One region of the Sulfurovum sp. TSL1 genome, then DNA from elsewhere that is predicted to be linked to it. Evidence: riboswitches for the same ligand, from Rfam matches in the RefSeq annotation. Region 1 holds a riboswitch; each other region holds the start of a gene.
The links. A riboswitch is a leader RNA that binds a small molecule or an ion and turns the genes downstream of it on or off. The one in region 1 is predicted to bind cyclic di-GMP.
Positions count from the first base shown of each region.

Region 2: another riboswitch for cyclic di-GMP. It lies ahead of LDM98_RS07780 (bifunctional diguanylate cyclase/phosphodiesterase); the one in region 1 lies ahead of LDM98_RS11570 (hypothetical protein).
Region 3: another riboswitch for cyclic di-GMP. It lies ahead of LDM98_RS03480 (DUF4382 domain-containing protein); the one in region 1 lies ahead of LDM98_RS11570 (hypothetical protein).
Region 4: another riboswitch for cyclic di-GMP. It lies ahead of LDM98_RS03760 (SpvB/TcaC N-terminal domain-containing protein); the one in region 1 lies ahead of LDM98_RS11570 (hypothetical protein).

Region 1 is NZ_BPFI01000004.1:86,064-92,436, reverse strand. It holds gene LDM98_RS11580 (EAL domain-containing protein) at 1-775, opposite strand, end outside; gene LDM98_RS11575 (hypothetical protein) at 772-1,221, opposite strand; gene LDM98_RS11570 (hypothetical protein) at 1,218-3,128, opposite strand; cyclic di-GMP riboswitch class I at 3,225-3,302, opposite strand; gene LDM98_RS11565 (acyl-homoserine-lactone synthase) at 3,485-4,306, shown strand; gene LDM98_RS11560 (efflux RND transporter permease subunit) at 4,303-6,373, opposite strand, start outside.
Region 2 is NZ_BPFI01000001.1:1,584,338-1,590,710, reverse strand. It holds gene dnaG (DNA primase) at 1-1,409, shown strand, start outside; gene LDM98_RS07790 (peptidylprolyl isomerase) at 1,429-1,710, shown strand; tRNA gene LDM98_RS07785 (tRNA-Ala) at 1,774-1,849, shown strand; cyclic di-GMP riboswitch class I at 2,032-2,132, shown strand; gene LDM98_RS07780 (bifunctional diguanylate cyclase/phosphodiesterase) at 2,170-4,083, shown strand; tRNA gene LDM98_RS07775 (tRNA-Glu) at 4,156-4,230, opposite strand; tRNA gene LDM98_RS07770 (tRNA-Glu) at 4,261-4,335, opposite strand; gene LDM98_RS07765 (hypothetical protein) at 4,425-4,913, shown strand; gene nfo (deoxyribonuclease IV) at 4,923-5,816, shown strand; gene LDM98_RS07755 (hypothetical protein) at 5,857-6,018, shown strand; gene LDM98_RS07750 (long-chain-fatty-acid--CoA ligase) at 6,020-6,373, shown strand, end outside.
Region 3 is NZ_BPFI01000001.1:683,225-689,597, forward strand. It holds gene LDM98_RS03470 (valine--tRNA ligase) at 1-567, shown strand, start outside; gene LDM98_RS03475 (tetratricopeptide repeat protein) at 567-1,151, shown strand; gene LDM98_RS03480 (DUF4382 domain-containing protein) at 1,264-2,175, opposite strand; cyclic di-GMP riboswitch class I at 2,228-2,306, opposite strand; gene LDM98_RS03485 (EAL domain-containing protein) at 2,501-4,762, opposite strand; gene LDM98_RS03490 (DNA polymerase IV) at 4,813-6,081, opposite strand.
Region 4 is NZ_BPFI01000001.1:767,644-774,016, reverse strand. It holds gene LDM98_RS03780 (NAD(+) synthase) at 1-1,238, opposite strand, end outside; gene LDM98_RS03775 (peptidylprolyl isomerase) at 1,293-1,814, opposite strand; gene pyrF (orotidine-5'-phosphate decarboxylase) at 1,883-2,575, shown strand; gene LDM98_RS11755 (hypothetical protein) at 2,565-2,687, opposite strand; tRNA gene LDM98_RS03765 (tRNA-Ser) at 2,856-2,946, shown strand; cyclic di-GMP riboswitch class I at 3,169-3,244, shown strand; gene LDM98_RS03760 (SpvB/TcaC N-terminal domain-containing protein) at 3,433-6,373, shown strand, end outside.

The DNA of each region.
Region 1 (6,373 bases):
TTTGATTGACCCTTTTAAATTCATCTATGTCTAGCAACATTACATTGTAGTCATCCAATCGATTTTTTTCAAAAAACTCTTGCAGGTATTGCTTTTTATAGACAGAGGTCAAATCATCTATAATAAGCTCTTTACGAATTTTATAATATCTATATGCCAGGAAAACCAGTAAAAACATACTGAGAAGTAAAAAAATCTGCATCATCCATACAACGGTCATCAGTGGAGAGTTAAATTTATTGAGATGTTCGCCATAAGATTTTGAAAGGTCCAAAACTAAAAGTGCTTGCGTTTCATTTTCACTCACAATAGGGTAAACCAGTGACAACCAAATCTGTTCAACCCCTTCATGCTGCTCAATAATTTGCATATTCTGCGTTGTATATACCTTGTCATACAGTTCACTTTTAGGGAAAAAAATCGTCTTATACTCTTCAGGTTCTTCTTCTGATCCATCGAGTAAAAAACGGTAATTTCCTTTTACATCTTTTTTCAGTACAAAGATATATTGATACTGTTTGGTTAAAAAGGCTTGAAGGGATTCGTTGAGATAATCTCTAAATTTAGGATTATTTGTAAGTATTGGTTCTATATTACTGTCTGTTTGTCGTAGTATAAGTTTAGCGATTTTGGATGCGTATTGTTCTGCTTTATCTATCTCTTCTTTTTTAAGTTTCTCTGTACTTTGAACTGTTGTGATCTGTAAAAATACAGCAAATATGATGAGTAGAGCCATCAAGAAAAAAATAAATTTATCAAAATACTGTTTTCTCATAATTCATCAATCATAAAATTTTGATACTCTTTAGGTAAAGTAATATTATATTGTCTCAATCTATTCTTAATGAATAACAACTGTGAGCGTCCTTTCCGCCAATAAAATGCCCCAACGATTTTCTCGGACATCTTTAAAAAATGATAATTTGTTACAAAAATAATCGGTTTTTTAGCAAAGTTTCTATTTTTAGTATACAAAATATCCTTTAACGTTCTCTCATCTGTCACTAAAGCAATATCTGATCCCTGAACTGTATTAGATAATACAATTTTTTTAGAATGGATAAATACATCTCTGTACTCTTTATCCTTTATATATACAGTGATGGGTATTTTTGAAGACAATGCAGTAAAAATACCATGATACATTTTAAGTGTACTCTCACTATCTAGCGCAAAAAGTTGCCCATAGCCAAGAATGAGAAGTAAGAGAATTTTTTTCAAAACAAATATTCCAACTCAATAGTGATACGTTGATCTATAGGAGAAATTTTCAAAGGACTTAAGATACTGCCAGTTGCAGGATCTGTCCTAAACAGATTTGTTTTTTTAGCTTTATCTAAGAGATTTTGTCCCTTTAATGTCAACGTCAGGTCTTCATTGAAATTCCAAGAAATGGAGCTTGTTAGATCAAAATAATTTGTCCAATCAAGGTTGTTTAAATGCCATACTACACCATTGTAAAAGTCAAAATTTTCATAGCTATTTGTAAAACTAAGATATCCACTTACGTCTTCAAGCTTATCTAAATCAAAAATGTCTTTATAGTCTGCATAATAAAGTTGTAAATTTACTTTATTATTTATATCAAAATTATAATCATAATTGAAAACGGTAAAGAAATATTTTGTATTTCCTTCTGCTCCTGCTATGTTATTTTCTAAAAGACCATCCTCATCCTGCATTAAAAGCAACATCAATCTTAGACGATAATTTTGATCACTATATGCAAGCTCTTGAGTCACACCTATTGTAGTCTGCAGTGCCACATCCTTAGAATTTGTATAATCTAAATAACGTGTAAGAGGTTCTAACGCAAACTGGGTACGATAAAGATATGTTTTATAACTCCAATGATCATTGGCATAAAGGTATCCTAAACGCAGTTGCAAGAGAGAGTCATCTTCTACGTCTCCATTTCGTGATATGTGATTATAAGATATGCCAAGAGTTAACAATTGTTGAGCACTTAATGCATATTGATCCTGGAAAAAAATAGTAGCGATCGTCTCTGTAGTAAAAGGAGTGACAAGCGCATCTTGTCCATCTCTTTCAAAAGAGTCAAGCTTCTTGTATCTTCCTTTTACTCCCGCTGTGATACGGTGGTCTTCTATCGTTTCTTTATACGTTAGTTCAGCTGTATAAGTACTGTTTTTGTACTCACCATCAAAAATATTTGAGCCCAAAGCATCTGTCCAAGCTAATTCCCCGTAATATTGGGTAAAAGGGGTGCCCCTATACTCATCCTCTTGCAGCATATCAGTTTTGAGCCAATCATAGGCAAGCTGTGTACGCCAATGCTCACTTAAATCAATTCCGTAATCCAAATGTAAATTCAGATAGTCAATTTGTGAGACTAAAGGTGTAGCATCCCAACTCATGCCCGCAAGACTGTCTGTATTTTTTTTCATGACCTGTAAATGAAGAATTTGATCTTCTGTTTTAACATAAGAAAAAAGTTGTGTACGTTCAAAATCTCTCTTAAGAGGGGTAGAAGTCCCATTATCTATGGTCTCTCTTTTTTCATCCGTATGAGAGAAGTTGATCATATATGAAAAATCTTCTTTTTGCTCGCCATAATTGATACTTTGAGAATTGTACCCTCTACTTCCCCCTATAAGATCCAATTTTCCACCACTGTCTCGTTTGGGATCTTTAGAATAGAGAAAAACCGTAAGATATGCAGGCTCTACACTGGTTTCAAAAGAGGGTGTCATATAATAAAACTCTATATGATCAACAAAATCTATATTCACATCCCCATAAAGCATCAAACCACTTCCCATCCATCCTTGGGTTATTTCTACGCCATCCACATAAAGACGGATAAAATTACTACGGTAAGGTTCAAATGCTCCTGAAGTCAAAGGATCAGGTAACCCATATCTATTTTCATGATAATAAACTACCGGTGTCGTCTTAAATACATCTTTCAGTGTTTTAGCATGCATTTTTTCCAGTTTTTCTCTGGTAAAAAGTACCAAATGCCCTTTATTCTCATCAATTGTTTTTTGACTTAAATCATTTTTCTGATTAAAATCATTCAGAAGCTTTTGAACATCATTTGCATGGAGGGTATTTGTGATAAGCACAAAGAGTAAGAGTTTAAAACTGGTTAAAACCATTTTCATTTATTCATCCTAAAGTTTAATTCAATCTATCTCACTCAACATGAAATAGGTACTACAACTAAAGTGAAGGAAAAAACGTATCATAGAAATACATTTATTGGTAGTTTGGCAATCTTCTATCAAAGAACCATAACTTTCCGCCCTTACCTCACGATAAGTTTAGATTTGACAATACAAAATATCTTTTTATGACCGTCCAATAATCCTTATTGTATCATTAACAAACTTTAATTCTGGGAATTCTAAATATTTAATCTCTTACAAAAAGCAACTGATTGATGTCAACTTCATTTAATAGAATGTAGATTAGAATTACCCATCTTAAATTTATTAATTTCTACAAAGAAAGAGTCTCAATGACCTCAGAACAGATCTTCAAACTTTTAACTGAAGAATACACTTTAGTACTCGCAACCGATGTACAAGATTTTCAAGCTATCAAACAAGTAAGAGCAGAAGTTTTTTCGCACAAGTACTCAATGTCACCTGAGTTTTTAGAAGAGAAGGGGTATCTTTTTAGCCATGATGATGAACAATCATTCCTCTATCTCTTACGAGATAATACTAGAAAAAAATATGTCGGTACAGTGAGGGTCTTTTTTATCAATGCAGAGACACCTGTTCAAAGCATGCCTATGCAAAAAGATGGAAATGTAGAAGGTATCGAGCACTTGAGTGAAAAGTTACCCATCTGTGAAGTTTCACGTTTAGCCTTATCTAATACTCTCCTCGAACACAAGGACTTTTCGGCGATAGAGCTGAGAACACATTTAGCTATGCTTCTTATGGTGTCAACCAGGATAAACTTTTTCCTCTATCATTATTCTACGATTTTCTCTATCATGGAACCTTCATTAGATCGTATTCTGAGAAGACAAGGCGTACGATTTCAACAGATAGGTGACCCCGTAGACTATTATGGGATCAGAACACCTTTTGCCATAGAAAGAAATGAACTTTTAAAGAATACGGAAAAAACAATGGGAAGACTTACTCGCCATTATCTCAAAGACCTCTGTAATAATCCTGAAAAGTTTTGGGAATTTATAGACAACAACCCCTATCTGGAACGTTCAAACATTCACCTCGATAAAATTTGCCGCCTCTTTCAAGCATATGGAGATGATGTCGACTTATCACTTTTACTAGAAGAAAAGAAAGCCGAACCTATAGCTTAGTTTTTCACTCTATAAATAACCGCATACATCAACGGTACATAATAGAGATTTAAGACCGTTGCCCAAGCAATACCAAAACCAAGACTTATAGCCATAGGTTGAAGGATGAGCGCCTGTCCAGAAGCAAAGAACATCAAAGAGGATAGGCCCAATACGGTGGTCACAGAAGTCAGTAAAATAGGACGAAGTCTCATCCCTGCTTTGTCCTGTATCTGGGCATAATCTTTACTCCCTTTGATGAAGTCAAGCATAATCAATCCATCATTAACCACCACACCGGCAAGTCCTATGACTCCCATCATACCCGGCATCGTCATATGTATACCCATGAGTTTTGTTCCGACCAACGCACCAAAAAGAGAAAGCGGAATCGTTGTCAGTATGATCAATGGCAAGACCAAAGAGTTGAACATCCAGACCAAAGTGATAAAGATCAGGAATAGAGCGATCATCAGTGCCTGTCCAAGCTCTTTTTTCAACTTTGCATTCTCCTTCTCTTCACCCTTAATAATGATCTTGATCCCTTCTTTTTGTATCTCATCCAAAAGTGGTTTTAACTGCTGCATGACCTCAACCGGTGTAATGACCTTCTTTTCCACCCTTGCATAGAGTGAACGTACTTTTTCACCATCCTCTTTAAATATCTTGACAAAGCTTTTTTGATAGGTAAAATCACAGATATCCCAAAGCCGTACCACTTGTTTTCCATCCGGGGTTGTCAGTTTAAAGTTTCTGATAGCGGATGCATTCTCTTTATAGACATCTTCTATCTTCACTCTGACCAAGCCCTCTTTGTTGAACATCTTTGCATACTCAGCCTTCAAAAATGCACCCTTCAGTACAGAGATCACATACCCTTCACTAAACCCCAGCTGTTGTCCGTATTCATTGACACGCAGTTTGAGTTCACGCTCGCCCTCATTGGCGTTGTCAGCGATATCTTCTACTCCGTTGATACTCTCAAGTTTTACTTCTACTCTTTTCATGGCAGCCAACATTTTGTCTCTATTGGGATGTTCAAAACCGATCTCTATATCATTACTTACGATACCCGCCTGTTGCACATAGACATTAAACTCTTCATAGAGTTTTTCCTGATGAAGCTCCTGTGCTTTAAATTTGGGAACAATACGTTCTTGTATCTCTTTGGCGATCTCTTGAGAGAGTCTCTCTCTGATCATATCACTGCCGTCATATTCCAAAGAAAATATCGGATTGATGTATCTGTCAAAAAAGTTTTCAGGTGCTTTTTCGTGCAGATTGATAAAGATCTGGAAAAGGTTCTCGCCCAACTCAAAACTTTGGTCTTTGTTGAACTTAAACCCTATCACCGAAGTGACTGAATCCATCTCGTTTTTATCCAGTATCTCCAGCAGTGCCTCTTCTATCTGTGTGACATAGACTTCCGTATCCTGCAGATCATTGTTGATGTTTACTTTTCCGTTCAGGTAGACCTGCTGTGCATCAAACTCAGGAAAAAGCTGAAACTTGGTGATCTTTACCATGCCCAAAGTGCCCAAAACGATCAGGATCAATATAATGAGAAGAGACCACTTCTTATGTTCTAACAGTTTTCCCAAAAACCCTTGATACCATTTCACCCAGCCTTTCCAAAAGCTTTCGTCATGTTTCTCTTTTTTAAAGGTACCCATCGCAAAGAACTCTTTGGAGTGCAGCGGCAGAAAGTAAAATGCCTCGAACAAAGAGGAGATGAGCAATACCGATATCATCACAGGTAAAACCTGCATGAACATTCCCATTTTACCGCTCATGATCAAGAGTGGCAAAAATGCAAAGACCGTTGTCAGTGTTGCCGTAAGTACTGCTGGGAACATCTCCAGTGCACCTTCTATAGCAGCATCGCTCGGTGTCTTTCCCATCTCCATATGCCTATAGATATTTTCCGCTACAACGATGGCTTCATCCACCAGCATACCTAGGGCAATGAGTGCGCCAAGCAGTGTCAGCATATTCAAACTGTAGCCTATCATATCCATGATGATCAGGGTAATGATAAAACTGGCCGGTATCCCGATACCCACCACCCATGCGATCCGCATGTTGACA
Region 2 (6,373 bases), on a different contig from region 1:
AAAAACTTGCTTCCATGCATAACTTTTCATTGACCTACAGCAAAGGAAGCTCGGACTACTCTGATGCAAAACGTGTACTTGAAGCCGTAGGTCATTGGTATGTGAAAAACCTTCATCACAATGAAACAGCGATGAAGTATCTGCTTGACAGAGGCATATCCCAAAATTCCATTGAAACGTTTGAGATAGGATATGTGCCAAGCGGAGGTGAAGTGATGCAGTTTCTGCAAAGGACTCTGCTTCCTTTGCCCAAGGCAGCAGAAGCAGGGATCATCGCCCAAAATGAAAACGGCAGCGGTTATTATGCACGTTTGGTGGAGAGGATCACTTTTCCTATCTATTCTACCAGCGGTTCTTTGGTCGGGTTTGGCGGCAGGACCATTACGAACCATCCTGCAAAGTACATCAACTCTCCTCAAACAAAACTCTTCAATAAGTCGAGACTCCTTTATGGGTATCATTTGGCAAAAGAGAGCATCTATAAGAACAAAAAGATCATTGTATGTGAAGGGTATTTAGATGTAGTGATGTTCCATCAGGCAGGCTTTAAAGAAGCGGTCGCCGGGATGGGAACCGCATTGACGCCGGAGCATTTGCCTCTGCTGCGCAAAGGAGATCCAAAAGTGATCCTGGCGTACGACGGTGACAAGGCGGGTATAGCCGCAGCACTGAAAGCGGCCCAGATGTTGTCAGTGGCAGGTTTTGATGGCGGTGTAGTACTTTTCCCTGACGGACAGGATCCTGCAGACCTCATAGCCAAAGGGCAGAGTGAGAGCGTAGCGAAATTGCTTCGCAATGCCAAACCGTTGATCCCTTTTGTGCTGGAGATGATCGTATCTATGTATAATCTCAATGACCCTCGAGCCAAAGAAGCCGCCTTCGGCGCCCTGAAACAGTATTTGGAGACACTCAGCCAGATCATCAAAGATGCGTATATTCCCATGGCAGCGACATTGGTGGGTGTAGCCCCTTCTCTTTTTGGTAAAGAGGCCAATGTAGCCAGGGCAAGAGAAAGTTTTACACAAAAAAGAGATGATATAGGATATTTAAGTATTTTAAAAACACTCATCGAAAATCCTAACCTTATAGATAATGTACTTAGCGTGATGGATACGACCATGTTGGGGGAGTACACCGCACTTTTTACAGCATTGATCAATGGGGAAGACGAGCACCCCGGGCTGGTAGGTTTAAGTATAAATGAGAGTATCAAAGCAATGGATGAAAAGGAGCTCAATAGTGCCCTAATCAACATACTTACGATACACTATAGAAATAAATTGCAGAGTATACCAAGAGATACAGCGATAGCGGCAGAGAAGAAAACATTTTTGCTTAAAAAGATAAAACTGGATATACTTCCAAGACTGAAAAAAGGTGAGCTAGTAGCGTATGACTCACTTCATTAATCGTTGAGAAGGAAAGAAAATGGCAACAGCATCAGCAAGACACATATTGGTCAATGACGAAGCACTCTGTAAGAGCCTCAAAGAGAAGATAAATGCAGGGGAGATCACCTTTGAAGATGCAGCAAAGCAGAATTCCACTTGCCCTTCAGGTGCAAGAGGCGGAGATCTTGGAAGATTTGGCCAGGGACAAATGGTACCGGAGTTCGACAGAGTCGTTTTTAACGATGAGGTGGGTAAAGTACACGGTCCTGTGAAAACACAATTTGGGTACCATCTGCTTGAAATAACAGAACGTGCGTAAAAACTCTGCACAAGATAGGTAAAATATACCTATCTTGTGCTAGAATCCTATGTTCACATCTTTGGGGCATTAGCTCAGCTGGGAGAGCGCTTCGCTGGCAGCGAAGAGGTCATCGGTTCGATCCCGTTATGCTCCACCAAACTTCATGGAATCATCCAACTGCACTTTCCGAACATCTATAAATATGCTAAAATAGATCATACGTATATGGATTCGGTGTAACCTTTTTGATACACTAAAAACAGCATAAGTAAATATAATGCATTATGTTTAGAATTGTCATATTAAATTAATGTAAATGATTTATAATACATGATACTTTTGTAAACATGCTACACCTGTCGTGAGATGGGGTCAGAAAGCCATGGGTCTTGAATGCTATTATGTCATATAGCGAATGAAAAGATCGCCAGGTCACACAATCAGTAGAACAACTTAAGAACTATTTCAAGGTATGCCATGCTCGACAATATGCACTTTTATGATTTTATGCACAAACAGATACTTGTGGTGATCGCACTGTTTGTCGGTACCGGCATGGGGTATCTGTATATGGGGTGGCTCTACTCTTATTCGTTTCTTCCTGAACTTTTATGGTTTTCTTTTGTATTGGTACTCTCATATTGGGGATATAGATTACATAGGAGTTTCTTAGAGCATGATCTTAACATGCAGCAAAAAGAACAATGGCTTGGGCAGCTGAGATACTTTCTATTCAGTTATTTCTCTGTTTGGACGATCATGTTTCTGATCTATACATCACGCAATGATATAGAATTACATTATGTAGCCATAGCAACACAATTGGGCGTTACAGTTGTTTCGGCAACCATTTTGGCTTCACAAAAAAAGCTCGCTCTGTTTACTCTGGTCACACTGATGCTGCCTTTGACCATCTATTTTATCCTGGTAGGTGAGTTTTACAGCTATCTATTGGCTTTTTTTACGATCGTTTTAGGCGGTGTTTTGCTCTATGCCGCGCACAATACCTTTAATTATCTCATTAAAAGTCAATTCCAGGCTTATCATGATGCTTTGACGACACTCGGGAACAGACGCTATTTTATCGAACTTTTGAATGACGCTATGAAAAGCCAAAAACACGATCATCAACATATTTATCTGTTATTGATCGATCTTGATCATTTTAAGACCATTAATGATACTTTGGGCCATGATATCGGAGATATGCTGCTTTGTCAGGCAGCAGACCGTATGCGCGCTTTGAGTAAACAGCACCACAATTTTGTATCCCGTCTTGGCGGAGATGAGTTTTGTGTTCTGAGTACTTCCTTCGCAACTGAGCAGGAGTGTCTTCATCATGCCTCTCAGTTTGCAGAGGAGTTACTGGCATTGATCAGAGAAAGTTACCATATAGAAGAGCATTATTTATATATCAGTGCGAGTATCGGTGTGAGTATTATCAGTGACCCGAAGATGGAAGCCGGTAATTTTATCAAAGAAGCGGACATCGCCATGTATGAGGCCAAAGGGAAGGGAAGAAACGGCATTATCTTCTTCAATGAGACACTTGCAAAGCATGTCGAATGGAAACTTGAGATAGAACGTTTATTGCATTTCTCGCTTCAAAACAATGAAATAACATTGACCTACCAGCCACAGTACAATGCGGAGAATGAAATTATCGGTTGTGAAGTCCTTTCCCGTTGGGATAACGAAACATTGGGAGAGGTCACTCCGACTGAATTTATACCGATCTCGGAAAAAACGGGGTTCATTATAGAGTTGGGATTTTATATATTAAAAGAGGCATTTCTCACATTGAAAGAATGGGAAGAAAAGGGTATTTTGTTGCAACAGATGTCTATTAACGTCAGCATGAGACAGCTTTTTCATTATCATTTTATCAATGATGTGAAACATCTTTGTGACACCTATCTTAGCAAAGAACAACGCTCAAAGATCGTCTTTGAGATCACAGAGACTTCCGTTGCAGAAGATATCACAAAACTGATCAAAAACATGAAGATCCTTCAAAATTACGGTATTCGTTTTTCAATGGATGACTTTGGAACAGGGTACTCCTCTTTAAGTTATCTTCGACAGTTACCTATCAATGAGATCAAGATCGACAAGTCGTTTATCTCTGAATTGCATCATCTTGAAGAGGGTGAAGACAAATGTTTTGTTGAAACGATCTTTACCATCGCTAAAAACCTCAAGTTGAAGATCGTTGCCGAGGGGATTGAGAATGAAGAACAGCGCAAGTTTCTTGTAGATCAAAAATGCGATATTTTACAGGGGTATTATTTCTCAGGACCAGTGATTGATGAGGCATTTGAAAGACTCTTCCTGGAGGCAATCCATAGGAAAACTTTGAGTAGTGTTGATGATTTCATCGCTATGATATAGGTTAAGGCTTACCTGATGTTTATTCAATGGGATTTTGTATACAATAGAACAGTATAGGGTTAATTAAATGGATGGTGACCCCACGGAGACTCGAACTCCGGTAACATGGATGAAAACCATGGATCCTAACCGCTAGACGATGGGGCCACATAATGTTGATAGATTACAAGTTAAAAATGGTGACCCCACGGAGACTCGAACTCCGGTAACATGGATGAAAACCATGGATCCTAACCGCTAGACGATGGGGCCATCTGTAACTTGTGGATGGCATTATATAGATAGGGCGCTTAAAAATCTCTTAAGATAGGATATAATTTATCTAAAATAAGGAAAAAAATATGGATTTTAAAAGAACCGTTTGGATTTTTATTACGGCTTTTCTTTTGAGTGGCTGTGCATCTAAAGAGTATGTACAACAAAATTCTGCCTACATCATATTTAAAACCCCTACCTTTAAGTATGCAGATATGGGGTTCATCTATGAGAATGAAGAGGCGTTGAAAATCGAGATCTACAGCAGTGGGCATCCACTCATGTCTCTGGAGATATCCGGGACTTCAGTATGTATGAGTCTGTTGGAATGTATGGGGAAACGTGCCTTTAACAAAGAAGTGCTCAGTGCTATGTACCCGGATGATATACTGGACAATATATTTAGAGGTAGACCTCTGTTGAACGGTACCGGATTAGAAAAAAAGGGTGACGGGTTTACACAGAAGATCGTAAAAGAAGATAAATACAACATCGATTATAGTGTTTTAAACAAGCAGATTATTTTCCGTGATACAATCAATTCTATACTTATACAAGTGAAAAAACAATATTAAGGTACAACGATGACAAAATATGTCGGTGCACATGTAAGTGCAAGCGGAGGTGTAGATAATGCACCACTCAATGCAATGGCCATAGGAGCGAAAGCCTTTGCACTTTTTACGAAAAACCAAAGACAATGGGTTGCAAAATCCTTAGAGACAAAAACGATAGATGCATTTCATCAAAATCTTGAGGCTTCTGGTATCTTGCCTAAACACATTTTACCGCATGACTCTTACCTTATCAATCTGGGACATCCTGAAGCAGACAAACTCGAAAAATCAAGAGATGCCTTTATTGATGAGTTGGAACGTTGCCGTATCCTGGGGCTTGACAGGCTTAATTTCCACCCGGGATCGCATTTGACTAAGATCCCTAAAAAAGACCCTGAATACCATGACAAGCTCATGCACGCAGAGCTGCAGTGTCTTGATGTGATAGCAGAATCCTTAAATAGAGCCATAGAAGCGACAAAAGATTCCAATGTCAAACTGGTCATAGAAAATACCGCAGGACAGGGATCCAATCTTGGGTATAAGTTTGAACATTTGGCACACATCATAGATAAGGTAGAGAATAAAAGCCGGGTAGGCGTTTGTATCGATACCTGTCATATGTTCACAGCAGGATATGATATCCGTACGAGAGAGACCTATGATGAAACATGGAGCAGTTTTGATAAAGTCGTAGGAAGAGAGTATCTTATGGGTATGCATATCAATGATTCCAAACCGAAGTTGGGTTCAAGAGTGGACAGGCATGACTCGTTAGGTCAGGGAGAGATCGGATGGGATGCTTTTAAATTCATTATGAATGACCCGCGTATGGATGACATACCCCTTGTCCTGGAGACGATCGATGAATCGATCTGGGCGCAGGAGATCACTGCACTTTACGGGTTGGTCGAAGCATAAATATATCATGTTTGTAAGAGGCAGAAAAAAGGATGGGGAAATGCTGAAAGGTTTGGCACTAGGTGTGATCACAGGTCCGGTGGTGATGGCAGTCGGGTATACGTTCCCCGAGCAGTCAATGAACCCGGTACTTGCAAATGTTGATGGGTTTTCCGAAGGTGGTGCATTCTTAACCTCGATGGGTATATCTTACGAGTATTAAGATGGATTACAAGTTTAGCAACTTTTATGAACTGATCACCTTTCAGGCAAGAAAACGGGGCAAGAAAGTTGCACTCTTTGTGGATAAAGAGAAAATCACCTATAGCGATATTTTAACAGCTGCAGACAAGTTGGCTGCTTTTTTTGCGCACAAAGGGGTAAAAAAGGGTGACAAGATCGCATTTTTTTTACGTAACTCTCCGGAGTTCATCTATACGATCTTTGCCGCTTCAAAACTAGGGGCGGTTGTCGTACCGATCAACACCTTTTTGAAAGAAGAGGAACTGACGTATATTTTAGAAGACAGCGGGGCATCGGTTCTTGTAGCATCTGCACTCCACGAGAAAGTTGTCAAC
Region 3 (6,373 bases), on a different contig from region 1:
CCATTTATCTCTGAACATCTCTACCATAAACTCTCAGGTACCCAACTGGAAAGCGGGAACTCGGTCATGGTAATGAACTTCCCTAAAGAAGTTAAACAGGATGCTGATTCTGAAGCAACCTTTGCCATTATCGAAGAAGCCATCACCGCGATAAGAAGAGCCAAGGTCATCATAGATATGGGTAACTCTAAGATCGCAAAGGCATACGTCAAACTTGGTACAAATATCGATACGGATGTAGCAAAACCGTTTATACAGAAACTGGCAAAAGTAGAAGAGATCGAATTTGTAGATGCAAAAGTAGAAAACGCCGTTACAGATGTATCTGACAACCTTGAAGTCTATATCCCGACTGAAGAGATTGACCTAAGTGCGATCATCGGTAAACTTAGCAAACAAAAAGAGAAGCTGGAAAAAGAGATACAAAAACTCAGTGGTATGCTGAACAACGAAAAGTTCGTTGCCAATGCACCTGAACATGTCATTACAGAAAACAAAAAAGCTTTGGAAGATGCAGAAGTCAAAATGGAAAAAGTTCAAACTGAACTTGAAGGGTTCGGTGTATAATGACCCCTCTAGCACAAGAAGCATACAACGCATTACTCGCAAAAGAATACGACAAAGCTCTTGAACTCTACACTGCTCTGGAAAAACAAAAGGACCCCGTTTCCTACTATTATCTGGGTTATCTCTGCTTCAGGGGACTTGGAGTGAATCAGGATACGAAAAAAGCTTTTGACTACTATCTGGAATCTGCAACCAGAGAAGTGCCATTGGCACAGTTTGAAGTGGCATTGATGCTGGAAAATGGTGAAGGTTGTGAGAAAAATGAATCAGAAGCAGCCTTCTGGTACGAAGAAGCAGCAAAAAGAGGCAACATAGACGCCTTTAACAATTTGGGTGCCATGTTCAAAGAAGGCCGTGGTGTACACCAGGACTACAAAAAAGCATTTATACTCTTCTCTAAAGCAGCGCAGGCAGGTAATGCAAAAGCCCAGTTTAACCTAGGCGCACTTTATGATATGGGATTGGGCTGTGAAGAAGACAAAGAAAAAGCCATAGAATGGTGTAGAAAAGCAGCGTATCAAGGCCATCAGATGGCACAAGGTATTATCAAACGTATGCAGCAAGACGGACAGATCGTTTTTTAAAATACATTTTGAGAATTCTTTTAAGTAGCACCAACGATAGAGATCCATAATGGAACCTCTATCTGCAAAGCCACATACACTGTATGTATCTTTGCATATTTAACTAATGATTTTAGTTTGACGTATTGATATCAACAAGTGTTGATTGTCCATTAAGTACTTCAACATTGTCTTCTTGATCAACAACAGAAGCAAATACATCACCTACAAAAAGTGCCGTAATAAGGCTATAGTTACCTTCACCAAGGTATGACAACGTAAAGTTACCATCACTCATATTGACATCGCTGCTGCTTACAGAATTCTGGAAATTGATTCCATCTGCATTTCCATCTTCTTCACTGACATCATACTCGCCAGATCTGTAACTGTAAACCACTAAAGAATCTGAAGTCGTATTATAGTCAGCTATATCTACTACAGTCCCATTGATCATACCTGAAAGTTCAGTTACCACTAATCTGATAACAGGTTTTAAAATATAATCTCCGTTTCCTTGCACAACGATTGATTTATGAATATTGAAATCTGCAGTTACTGCAATTTTTGCATCAGCAGTGATATCAAATGCACCTTTTCCTTTATATCCACTTTGTGCTCCGCTTGGAACAAATAATGGTACTGAGGTACCATCTGCATAGGTTACATTACAATCCGGATTAGCTTTAACTTCTGATATTTTTGAAGGTGCAGCCAGTTTGAAACGAATTTCAGAATAATGTCCTGCTGGTAGTATCATATCCCCTAGGTGAAGTGATTTACCATTTTGAAGATCAAGTAGGTTGAATGTTTGAGGTACAAAATCATCAGCAGTAATCCAGTTTCCATCATGATTATATTCAATACCGATAACGGCAATATTGACTTCCGTCACATCAGGACCTAATTGAGGTGGTGCATCTGTCATACTGAGTGATAGAGTACCAGTTGGAGTAGAAGATGTAGTATCTCCACCACATCCAGAGATGAGTGTCATAAGTGTGAACGATACGATAATACCGATCAGCGTGTGAAATCTTTTCATAAATATCCTTGTGTAATTGGATGTTGCAGTTGCACAAAAGAAGTAAATTCATTTTGGCAGCCTGGCGATCTTCCCATTGAAGACCCATGGCTTTCCGTCCTTGCTTCACAACAAGTTTGGCACAACAAAATAAGTTTGAATTAAATAATATTTGGAGCTAAGACCCATGGCTTTCCGTCCTTGCTTCACAACAAGTTTGGCACAACAAACAATATTTAAAAAATCTCTTTACTATAAACAGAAGTATTATATAGAATCAAAAATTAGATACATCTTTAATGATCCAATATATGAAAGGGAGATAAAAATCTAAGAACTTACATCACTATTTTAAAAAACGTTCAGTAAACTCTTCTATATCAATGGCTTTGCAAAAATGATATCCCTGATACCTGAGTTTTGGATCTAACTCTCTAAGAAGCTCTTGCTGCTGTACATTTTCAATACCTTCGATAACGATGTTGTAGTCAAATTGTCTTCCTATGTCCAAAATACTTGAAATAAGATGTACCTCTTTAGGAATGGATTCTATATTTTTTATAAATTCCTTATCTATTTTCAATGTATGGAAAGAAAGCTTCTTCAGATAAGATAGAGAAGAGTAGCCTATACCAAAATCATCAATGGCACATCTCACTCCCTGTCTGCGTAATTCATTAATTACATCTTCTGTATTATCAAAATTATCGATGAGTGACCGTTCTGTGATCTCTATCATGATATCTTGAGTCTCTAGACCATACTCTCTTAACTTTTTAAGGAATTCACTAGCAAAATCAGTTTCTACAAATTGCTGTGCATTCACATTGATCGAAATATACTCAAGCTTCCACCTATTCTCTTTTTTCCACTGAGAGATATGTTGACATACATTGTCAAGAACCCACCATGTAATGTGTGAAAGCAAACCTGCTTTAATGGCCAATGGTATAAAATCCTGTGGTGACAGGAACCCTCTATCCGGATGTTCCCAACGTATAAGTGCCTCAGCAGAACTCACTACATCTCCATCTATGGAAACTACAGGTTGATACATAAGACCCAACTGATCTTTTTTGACTGCATAGGCCAGATCATGCTGAAGTATAAATAGCTCTTTTTGTTGTTTATCTAACGATGGATCATAATATGCAACATGTCCATTATCATTCTTTGCCTGATACATAGAGAGATCAGCATGTCTAATGATCTCGTTGATATTTGTATAAGCCGGTTCCATAAGAACGATACCTATACTTGATTTAATATGTAAATGCATTTCTTGTATGATAAATGGTTCCAAGAACAGATCCTGTATCTCTCTGGAAAACGCTTCAGCTTCTTTATATGCCATATGTTTGTCTTCTGATACATGTGGAATGATAATGATAAATTCATCTCCCCCCAGTCTGCTTACCATACGATCTTCTCCTAAAAGATCTGTCAAACGTTTTGAAACAACAAGCAGCACATCATCTCCAACTTGATGTCCCAAAGAATCATTAATACTTTTAAACTGATTCAGGTCAAGATAAAAAAGTATGGAAAAATATGTTTGATGTTTTGCACTCGTTACAAGCTTCTCCATATAGTTTCGAAAACCTCTACGATTAAACAAACCGGTCAGCACATCATGCTGTACCATATATTCAAGCTCTGTTAAGGCGGCATGTTCGTTCGTTTTATCCTCTATGATGCCTACACCGCCCAAAATATTATTATCCAGGTCAGTAAAAGAGAACACTTTAGCATCGATCCAAAACGACTTATTCTTGAGAGATACATAAGGACCTTCATAAGACTCTGTACCCTCTATAATGGCATTTTCTAATACTTTTACTATATCCTTGTCCGGAAGTATATGAAGATCCATTCCTATCATCTCATCTTTTTCATACTCTAATAGTTTATTTAACTGTTCATTGCACTCCAGGACCTTTAGATCTTTATTATAGGTAAAGATACCTAGCGGTGCATTTTTAAATAGACTGTTTAAAAGCATATGTTCTGACTGCAACATATTAAAAGCATTCTTCTGTCGATACATATTATAGATATTGGTCACTTGTGCAATAAAATACAAGATCAATGAAATGGTAAGTATGATATGCAAAGGTGTATCATAAAGAAATGCCATGGTATAAATAAGAGGTAATAAAAGAATAGCTGAATATATGATGTTGAGCCGTGCATCTACCGCTAAAGAGAGTGTAGAACACAAAGAGAGGCCTACAAGTACCGCAACGATATAAAGTTGATAGTAGTGATCCACTTGATGGATAAAAACAAAACCTAATGTTGAGAAAATAAGTGCGGTCAATATAGTAGTAAAGGCAAACTTTTTATACCAGAATGCCATGGAGTATTTTTTAGGGTTTTTTCTAAACATATAGGCAGAATAAAGCCTATATCCTGTTAGGAGCATCAAACCCAGTGCCCACACTAAAATACTGCCACTAAGTTCCGGATATAAGGCCACAGTGACTAAAATAGCTAACAGAACAACAACCAGGAGTGCCCTGGTTGAAAGTGTATAAAGTGCAATGACCAAAGAGTCATCCACCGTTTGAAGCTCTTTTATTTTCGAGAATAATCTTTGTAAATTCATATAGAATTGTAGCATGAAACACTAACAACTTGAATAGTTTTTATACTATTTTAAAATTCATTCCCTGTTTTAATAATATCCAGCCCAAAACGTGCCCTTAACGCATGTATATTTTGATGTAATGTTTTTTCTTTGCTGTCCTCATGAAAATCTATCAGTGAAAGTGTTTTTAGGTTAAGTGATGCAAAGTTTGAAACGTTCAGTGTCAGTTTGACAGCCCCTTTATTGGCCAGGGCTATCTCTTTATACATCTCTGAAAGCATGGACTTAAAAAGTGTTTCAGAAAATACTCTGTCCACGGTCATAGTCTTTTTTACTCTGGTACCATACTCATATCCTATTCTCAGATAATAGCTTGTAGGATTCACCTCCATGGCCATAACCATATAGATGATATGCCTTGCCATGATCATAATACGTCTCTTTATCTCATCACTCTCATGTATCGCATCAAACGTACGGCTGATGCCTATGGATTTCCTCTCCCCTCTGCTGCTGATACCTTCCTGATCTGTTCCTGTGACACGTCTATAAAGTTGAACACCGGGTTTTTTCCATGATTCAAAAAGTCTTTTATGCCGTTTTATATCACCCAGTGTAGAAATGTAATGTGCCTCCAGCCTCTTTTGAAACCCCTTACCTATACCCGGAAACTCTTTGATAGGGATATTTTCTATATAGCTATCTATGTCTTTCACTTCATAGACGCCGTAAGGCTTGGCAGACTCTGTTGCCAGTTTAGCGATCCATTTGGATTTTGAAATGCCTATAGAAACAGGAATGTCAAAATGTTCCAGTATCTTTGCCTGCAGCTCTTTTGCAAAAGCATACACCTCTTCATCTTTTTTCCATCCGCTGACATCTCCGAAAAACTCATCTATGCTGTACTGTTCCACCTGTGGTATATGTGCAGATATAAATGCATGTATTTGATGAGAAAGCTTATGATAAAGTGGATAGTTCGAAGGTACAACCGTTAACTTGGGGCAAAGCTGTAAGGCCTGGGCGATAGGCATGGCTGTCTTCACTCCGTATACCCTGGCTTCATAACTTGCAGTGGTCACGATACCCCTTATCTTTTTTCTTCCTTCTATCTCATCCACAAAGTAAGACTCGAATGTCTTCTTTTTATCACTATAGAACACAGGAGCCACAAAAGCACCGGAATTGTCATTCATAAGCCTGATATGGGTACGTTTTTTGTTAAAGATCTCAAGGTTACTGCGGGATCCGACACACATAGGTATACCTTTGAGCCTATGGCACACACTCCGTTCGGCAGAAGCAAAAAAACTGTCTATATCGATATGCAAAAACAAAGGTTTCCCCTCCATAAAATATATATCTCAATTATATCGATCATTAAGATCTATTCTCAAATATATGACATATTGTCATACTTGATCTTGTACGGATCAAAAGCAGTTTAACAATATTAGTTCTTCAAAATAATTTATCATAAGATAAAGTTTTACTTAACACTTAATTAACACTTATAGTTTAAAATTAAAATGGATTGTTTTTTAACGATCCATAGGGGGAGATATTAGTATTCTAATATCTAATGGTGGACACTCAGTGTCTTAACAACATTAGACTAAAAGGAAGAAG
Region 4 (6,373 bases), on a different contig from region 1:
GTGATATCTATGGTTTTCAATGTCACACCTAAGGCTTCACAAAGTTTGACCGCATTGGACTTGGTACGGCTCGTTGTTCCGAATCCAGGCATGGTCACCGCGATGATATCAGCAACATCCCATCCCATGATCTCATAGGCCCTGTGTGTGGAGAGCAGGGCAAGTGTAGAGTCGAGTCCGCCTGAGATACCTATCACGGCTTTCTTGATATGTGCATGACTCATACGTTTGATGAGTCCATGGGCCTGGATCTGAACGATCTCGTCACAACGGTGCTTTTTCTCATCAAAACGTGAAGGGACAAATGGCATAGGGTTGATAGCACGGTCAAGCGCAGTCATCTCCGGCAGGGTTTCCACGATGATGGTTCGTGTTTTTTTACGTCTGCCGTCAGAGTAGCTCGATTCATTGAGTCTCAGCCATCTTAGACGCTCCAGGTCCACGTCTGCTGTGATCAGGGTGTTCTTCAGACTGAAACGCTCATTCTGGACCAGAGTAGACCCATATTCGGAGATGATCGCATGCCCTCCAAACACGGTATCGGTGGTGGATTCACCCACACCGGCAGAACTGTAGACATAAGCGGCTATACAGCGACCGCTCTGTGTCCGCACCAGCTCTTCGCGATATTCGGCTTTGCCTATGAGTTCGTTACTTGCCGAAAGGTTAAAAAGCAGGTTGGCACCATTGCTTGCCATATGGTTGCTAGGAGGTGTCACAGCCCAAAGGTCTTCACAGATCTCCACTCCGAAAGTCATCTCTTTGGCATCACTGAAAAGCAGGTCCACCCCGAAAGGTATCTCCTCTCCTAAAAGTTGTGTAGTGGTTCTTGTGATATCCCGTCCAGAGACAAATTGACGTTTCTCATAGAACTCTTTTTTGTTCGGCAGATAGCTTTTAGGTATGATCCCCAGGATCTTCCCGCTTTGAAGCACTGCCGCACAGTTGTAGAGCCTGTCCGCTTCAAGCAGCGCCATACCGATGATCGCAATGGTATTGAACGCTTCCGTATGTTGCAGTAGATACGAGAGCTTCTCATTTTGTGAAGCGATGAGTGTTTGATTGAGAAGGAGGTCACTGGCAGTGTATCCTGTAAGCGTCAGCTCCGGAAATACAACGACACTAACCTCTTTGGCGTGTGCATCTTGGATAAGTTTGATGATCTCTTCGGCATTTTTTGCAGGGTTCCCTACGATGGTCTTGTTCACAGCCGATGCAACTCTATAATATCCGTACATACAGTTCCTTTTAGGTTATCCCCGGATGAAGGTCCAGGGATGATAAACAATTCATTAATCTCTTGATTCAACCACTTCAATACTGATGATGTCATCATTTTGTTGGATCTGGTCCAGCACCATGAAACTTTCCGTATCGTCTTCGTCGATCGCACCAAATACTGTGTGAACACCGTCAAGGTGTGGCGTTGCTACAAAAGTGATGAAGAATTGGCTTCCACCTGTGTTCGGTCCTGCGTGTGCCATAGAGAGTGTCCCTCTTCTGTGTGGATGCGTACTTGTATCCGTTTCACAGTCGATCTGCCATCCTGGTCCACCTGTACCAGCCATAGCCGGATTGTCTTTAGAATACGGACAACCACCCTGTGCCATAAACCCAGGGATCACTCTGTGAAATTTCAGACCGTTATAGAATCCGGTTTCTGCAAGGTGAGCGAAGTTCGCAACCGTGTTAGGTGCATCATCTTTAAAAAGCTTAGCCCAGATCACCCCTTTAGAAGTGGTGAATTTAGCGTAGTTGTATGTATCCATTACAGATTGAACGATATCGTATCTTTTTGTTTCTCTTCCAAACATGTGTGTTTAGTCCTTATATATTAAAATTTTGATATTATTATACCACTAAAAGATAAGAGGTTTAAACCATGGAACTATGCGTAGCACTTGATCTGCCGTCAGCTGAAGAGAATTTGGCCCTAGCTGAGTCACTCAAATCGTACAATGTTTGGATGAAAGTAGGATTTCGTGCCTACATCCGTGACGGGAAACCTTTTATAGAAGCACTCAAAGCGATCAATCCTGATTTCAAGATATTTTTAGACCTCAAACTTTACGATATCCCCAACACTATGGCAGATGCAGCAGAAGAGATCGCCAAACTCGGCGTCAACATGTTCAACATCCATGCCTCGGCAGGGGCTGTCGCTATGAAAACAGTGATGGAGAGACTGGCATCTTATGAAAACCGTCCATTGGTACTGGCTGTGACCGCACTGACCTCATTTGATGAAGCGAACTTCCAGAGCATCTACGAAAAAAGCATAGACGAAAAAGCGGAGCAGTTCGCAAAAATGAGTTATGAAAACGGTTTGGACGGTGTGGTATGTTCTACCTTTGAGAGCAGGGCCATTAAAAATGCTACGTCAGAGAAATTCCTGACGCTCTGTCCTGGCATCAGGCCTTTCGGTGAAGATGCCGGAGATCAGCAGCGTGTGGCGACGCTGGATCTTGCAAATGAAGAAGGAGTAGACTACCCTGTTGTAGGAAGACCTATCTATAAAGACAGTGACCCGCAAAGTAAAGTAGAAGAGATCCTCAAAGTCATTTCTACTTTTTGATCTCTTTTTTTGATTGGGTCATATGGACAGCATTGTCCATACCTTTCATCATAAGATATGCACCTAAAGCAAACATTCCCAGTACGATAAGAGGCGTAAGTTTTTTTAACATTTCGAACCTTGTTGTATAAATCTTTAGATGTAATGATAATCAGTTTTTTTGTGATTTTCCTAAAATATAATTGATCAAAGTGAAAAAAAGTAAAATTAAAAACAATTGAGATTATTTTAAGCTTCTATTTAACCCAATCTAATTATAATCTCATCCACAAAAACACAAGGACAGTTGGGTGAGTTGGCTGAAACCACATCCCTGCTAAGGATGCGTATTCGTAAGGGTACCGAGGGTTCGAATCCCTCACTGTCCGCCACCAAAGGCCCCTAAATTACGTATTTTCAGACTATCCAGTTATTTAACTCTGCCAAAATTCCCCAATTTAACTAGAACTCAGATATTGTTTGAGTAGTGAGGGAACAAATCCTTTCAGTATACTTAAACTTATATATTGTATGACATATAAAAAGAAAAAAAATATAAGAATTTATTAAGATACAACCTTAATTTAATATTAAATTTGTTACTATTTGCCTTCTTAAGGATATGCCAAACTTACTGCGAAGTAAGGACGGAAAGTCACGGATCTCTCGTTAGACCGCCGGATTGCCTTACTATAAAACTAAAATACAAGATGTGAGGCACTTATCCTTTACTCCTTATTTTTTATTTAAACTTTTTTTGAACACAGATAAAGTTATGGATAAAAAAATTTCGATAAGCATACCTCTGTAAATCATATTTTAGTTTGTATAGAAACCTTAAAAGAAAAATAGTTACGTAATTATTATAAAGGTTTAGAATGTTCAAATTTATGAAAAAGCTCTCTCCTGTTATTTCACCTATGATCGCATCATTGTTTTTATTTTCCAGTACAGTTAGCTTTGTAGAAGCAGCGACACATACTAGTACACATATACAATATCTAAATGAACAGGCCTTTATAAAATCGTACCATATGAACGGGCAAGAAGATGCCTCGTTATTCGATCAAGATACAGACACTTTATATACATTACAAGAAAGTGTTTTAATTGAGAGAGTTTTCTCTAAAGATGTTTCTTTAAAAAGCATGAGCGTCTTTGGATCAAGTGACTATCAGGTTGCAGTTGAATATAAAGTCAATGGTTTATGGGAAACAGCAACTTCATGGAATACGCAATCATTAGCAAACCTTGATAATGATTGGAATACTTTTGCATTCAAACAGATAGTTGATACTGATGCTATTAGATTGACATTGAACCCTTTAAAAAGTTTACCAAAAGGTTTGGCAGAAATTAGATTTGAAACTGAGGAAGGAACTAAACTTAACACCGTTGTAAAAACTGTTCTTACCCCAGATGCCGGAGTGCAGCTTGATAGCCAAAGAGTCTATCAAGCAAAAGAGCAAACGGCCGTACTTAGTACAGATGCAAATCTAAGAAAAAACGGTACCTTCTCCATGGATATCGCATATCAGCCAGAACAGATAGAAAAAGCCGTATTGAGCTATGAAGTTTCAGGTGTCACCGGAGGAGCAAGTGTTATCCGTGCGATCAATGACGAATTGGCACAGGGAGGATTACTGGTACAGGCAAGCGCACCTACACTAAAACAGGCTAAGAGCACAGAGGTAACTGAAGAGATCAACCCTCAATGGCTTAAAGCCGGTACCAACAAGATCCGGTTCATTCCTCATGAGAAAGGTGACCTGCCTATACCATATCAGATCAAAAACATTAAACTCTCTTTAACACTCAATGACAACATTCAATCAAAAGATACTTCTCCTGAACTTGTAGCATTCCAACCGCAAACAGGGCTTTACTATGGTGACTATGCGTATGTAAGAGGTTTTGTCACATCAGATAAAAATGAATCACCTAAGATCACGGTAGACGGAAAAGAGGTTAAAAGTACTTTAGGTTCATTTGAAACACTGGTGAAAGCAGACAGCACAAAAGATGTAAAGGTAGTCGCTAAGTTTTCAAATGGAAAAACCCTTACCAAAACCCTTTCTATCAATACAAACTTTGCTTTGTATGAACCTAAAAGCAAAACCGTACAGCTTAGTACAAACGCAGTCAAGCTTCTCAATGATAAAAATGCTGATAGCAGAGGTAAAACATATATAGTAGCCGCTGAAACGGGAGCAGAAGTAGCGTTCAAAACAGCAAAGCTCAATATTAAAAGAGAAGCACTACAGACAAAAAAAGACATCAAGGTCTTGAGCCTTAATACACGTGATCTTCCAGAACTTGACCAGGGTATGGTTAACGTTACTAAAGGAGATGCAGAGGGATATCGTTTCTTGCCTCACGGTATCAAGTTTGATAAAGAGAACAATCTTGAAATCGCATACGATGAGAGTAAACTTCCTAAAGGAACAAGCGCCAAAGATGTCAAGACTTACTTCTTCGATGAAGAGGCAGGACGTTGGATGCCGCTTCCAAAAGTAGCAAGTGCAGCAGGTGTGATCACCTCTAAAACAGATCACTTCACAGATATGATCAATGCCGTTATACAAACACCCGATGCACCACAGGCAAAAGCCTACGGCGCGACACAGATCAAAGATCTTAAAGTAGCCAATCCTGGTGCAAAGATCAATCTAATAGAAGCGCCTAAAGCTTCTAGTATGGGTGATGCACAACTCTCTTATCCTATTGAGATCCCTGCAGGAAGACAGGGGATGGCGCCGCAGCTTGGCGTAAGTTACAGTTCGGGTGCTTCGAATTCATGGATGGGACTTGGATGGAACCTCTCTACGCCAAGTATCGGAATTGATACACGCTGGGGTGTGCCAAGATATAACAGTAAAGATGAGACGGAAACCTATACGATAGGTGGACAGCAGCTTAGTCCTATGGCACATAGGAGTGCTCCGATACCAAGAACAGCTGAAAAAGTATTTCATCCAAGGGTAGAAGGGTCATTTAATAAGATCATCAGACACGGTGATAAACCAAGTAATTACTGGTGGGAAGTGACAGCTAAGAACGGTACAAAAAGTTATTATGGTGGTAACGGTACAGGTGTGGATAATGATGCTGTGCTTACCAACGCAGATGGCGATATCTCACACTGGGCACTGACACAATCAATTGATGTTTACGGGAATACGATCACATACAGCTATACTAAAGTGCAAGATACCGGAGTACGTAAAGATGAAGGAACGGTACCTGGATACCAGCTCTATGTGAGTAATATCAACTACACTGGATTTAACGGTGACAGCGGTGCATATGATGTGACATTTATCCGTGACAGAGATTTGCAGGAAGATAGAAGAAGCGATGTTTCAATCGATGCAAGGCTTGGATTCAAGCGTGTAACAGCTGATCTTCTTAGAAAAATACAGGTAAAGTTCCAGGGCACTGCATTCCGTTCATATGAGTTTGTTTACACCAAAGGTGCCTTTGAAAAGACACTGCTTTCACAGATCAAGCAGTTTGATGCAGCAGGAGAACACTTTAATACACATAACTTCGAGTACTTTGATGAAGTGAGGGATGCTAACGGTAAGTATATTGCTTATGAAGCACCGAAGTACTGGATTGGTGAAGCAACACCGCCTGAAGATGAAGATTCTACATCCGTACCGGATACACCTACTATTCCTCCGGGAGGCACTACAGTACCGACTCCTGTGATCACACCACCTGAGAATGATCTGATTGATGCAGTCAATGTCAATATCAATGGTTTGATGAATGCGATAAATCATGCAAATGAAACTTCACGTGTGCAGCTTGATA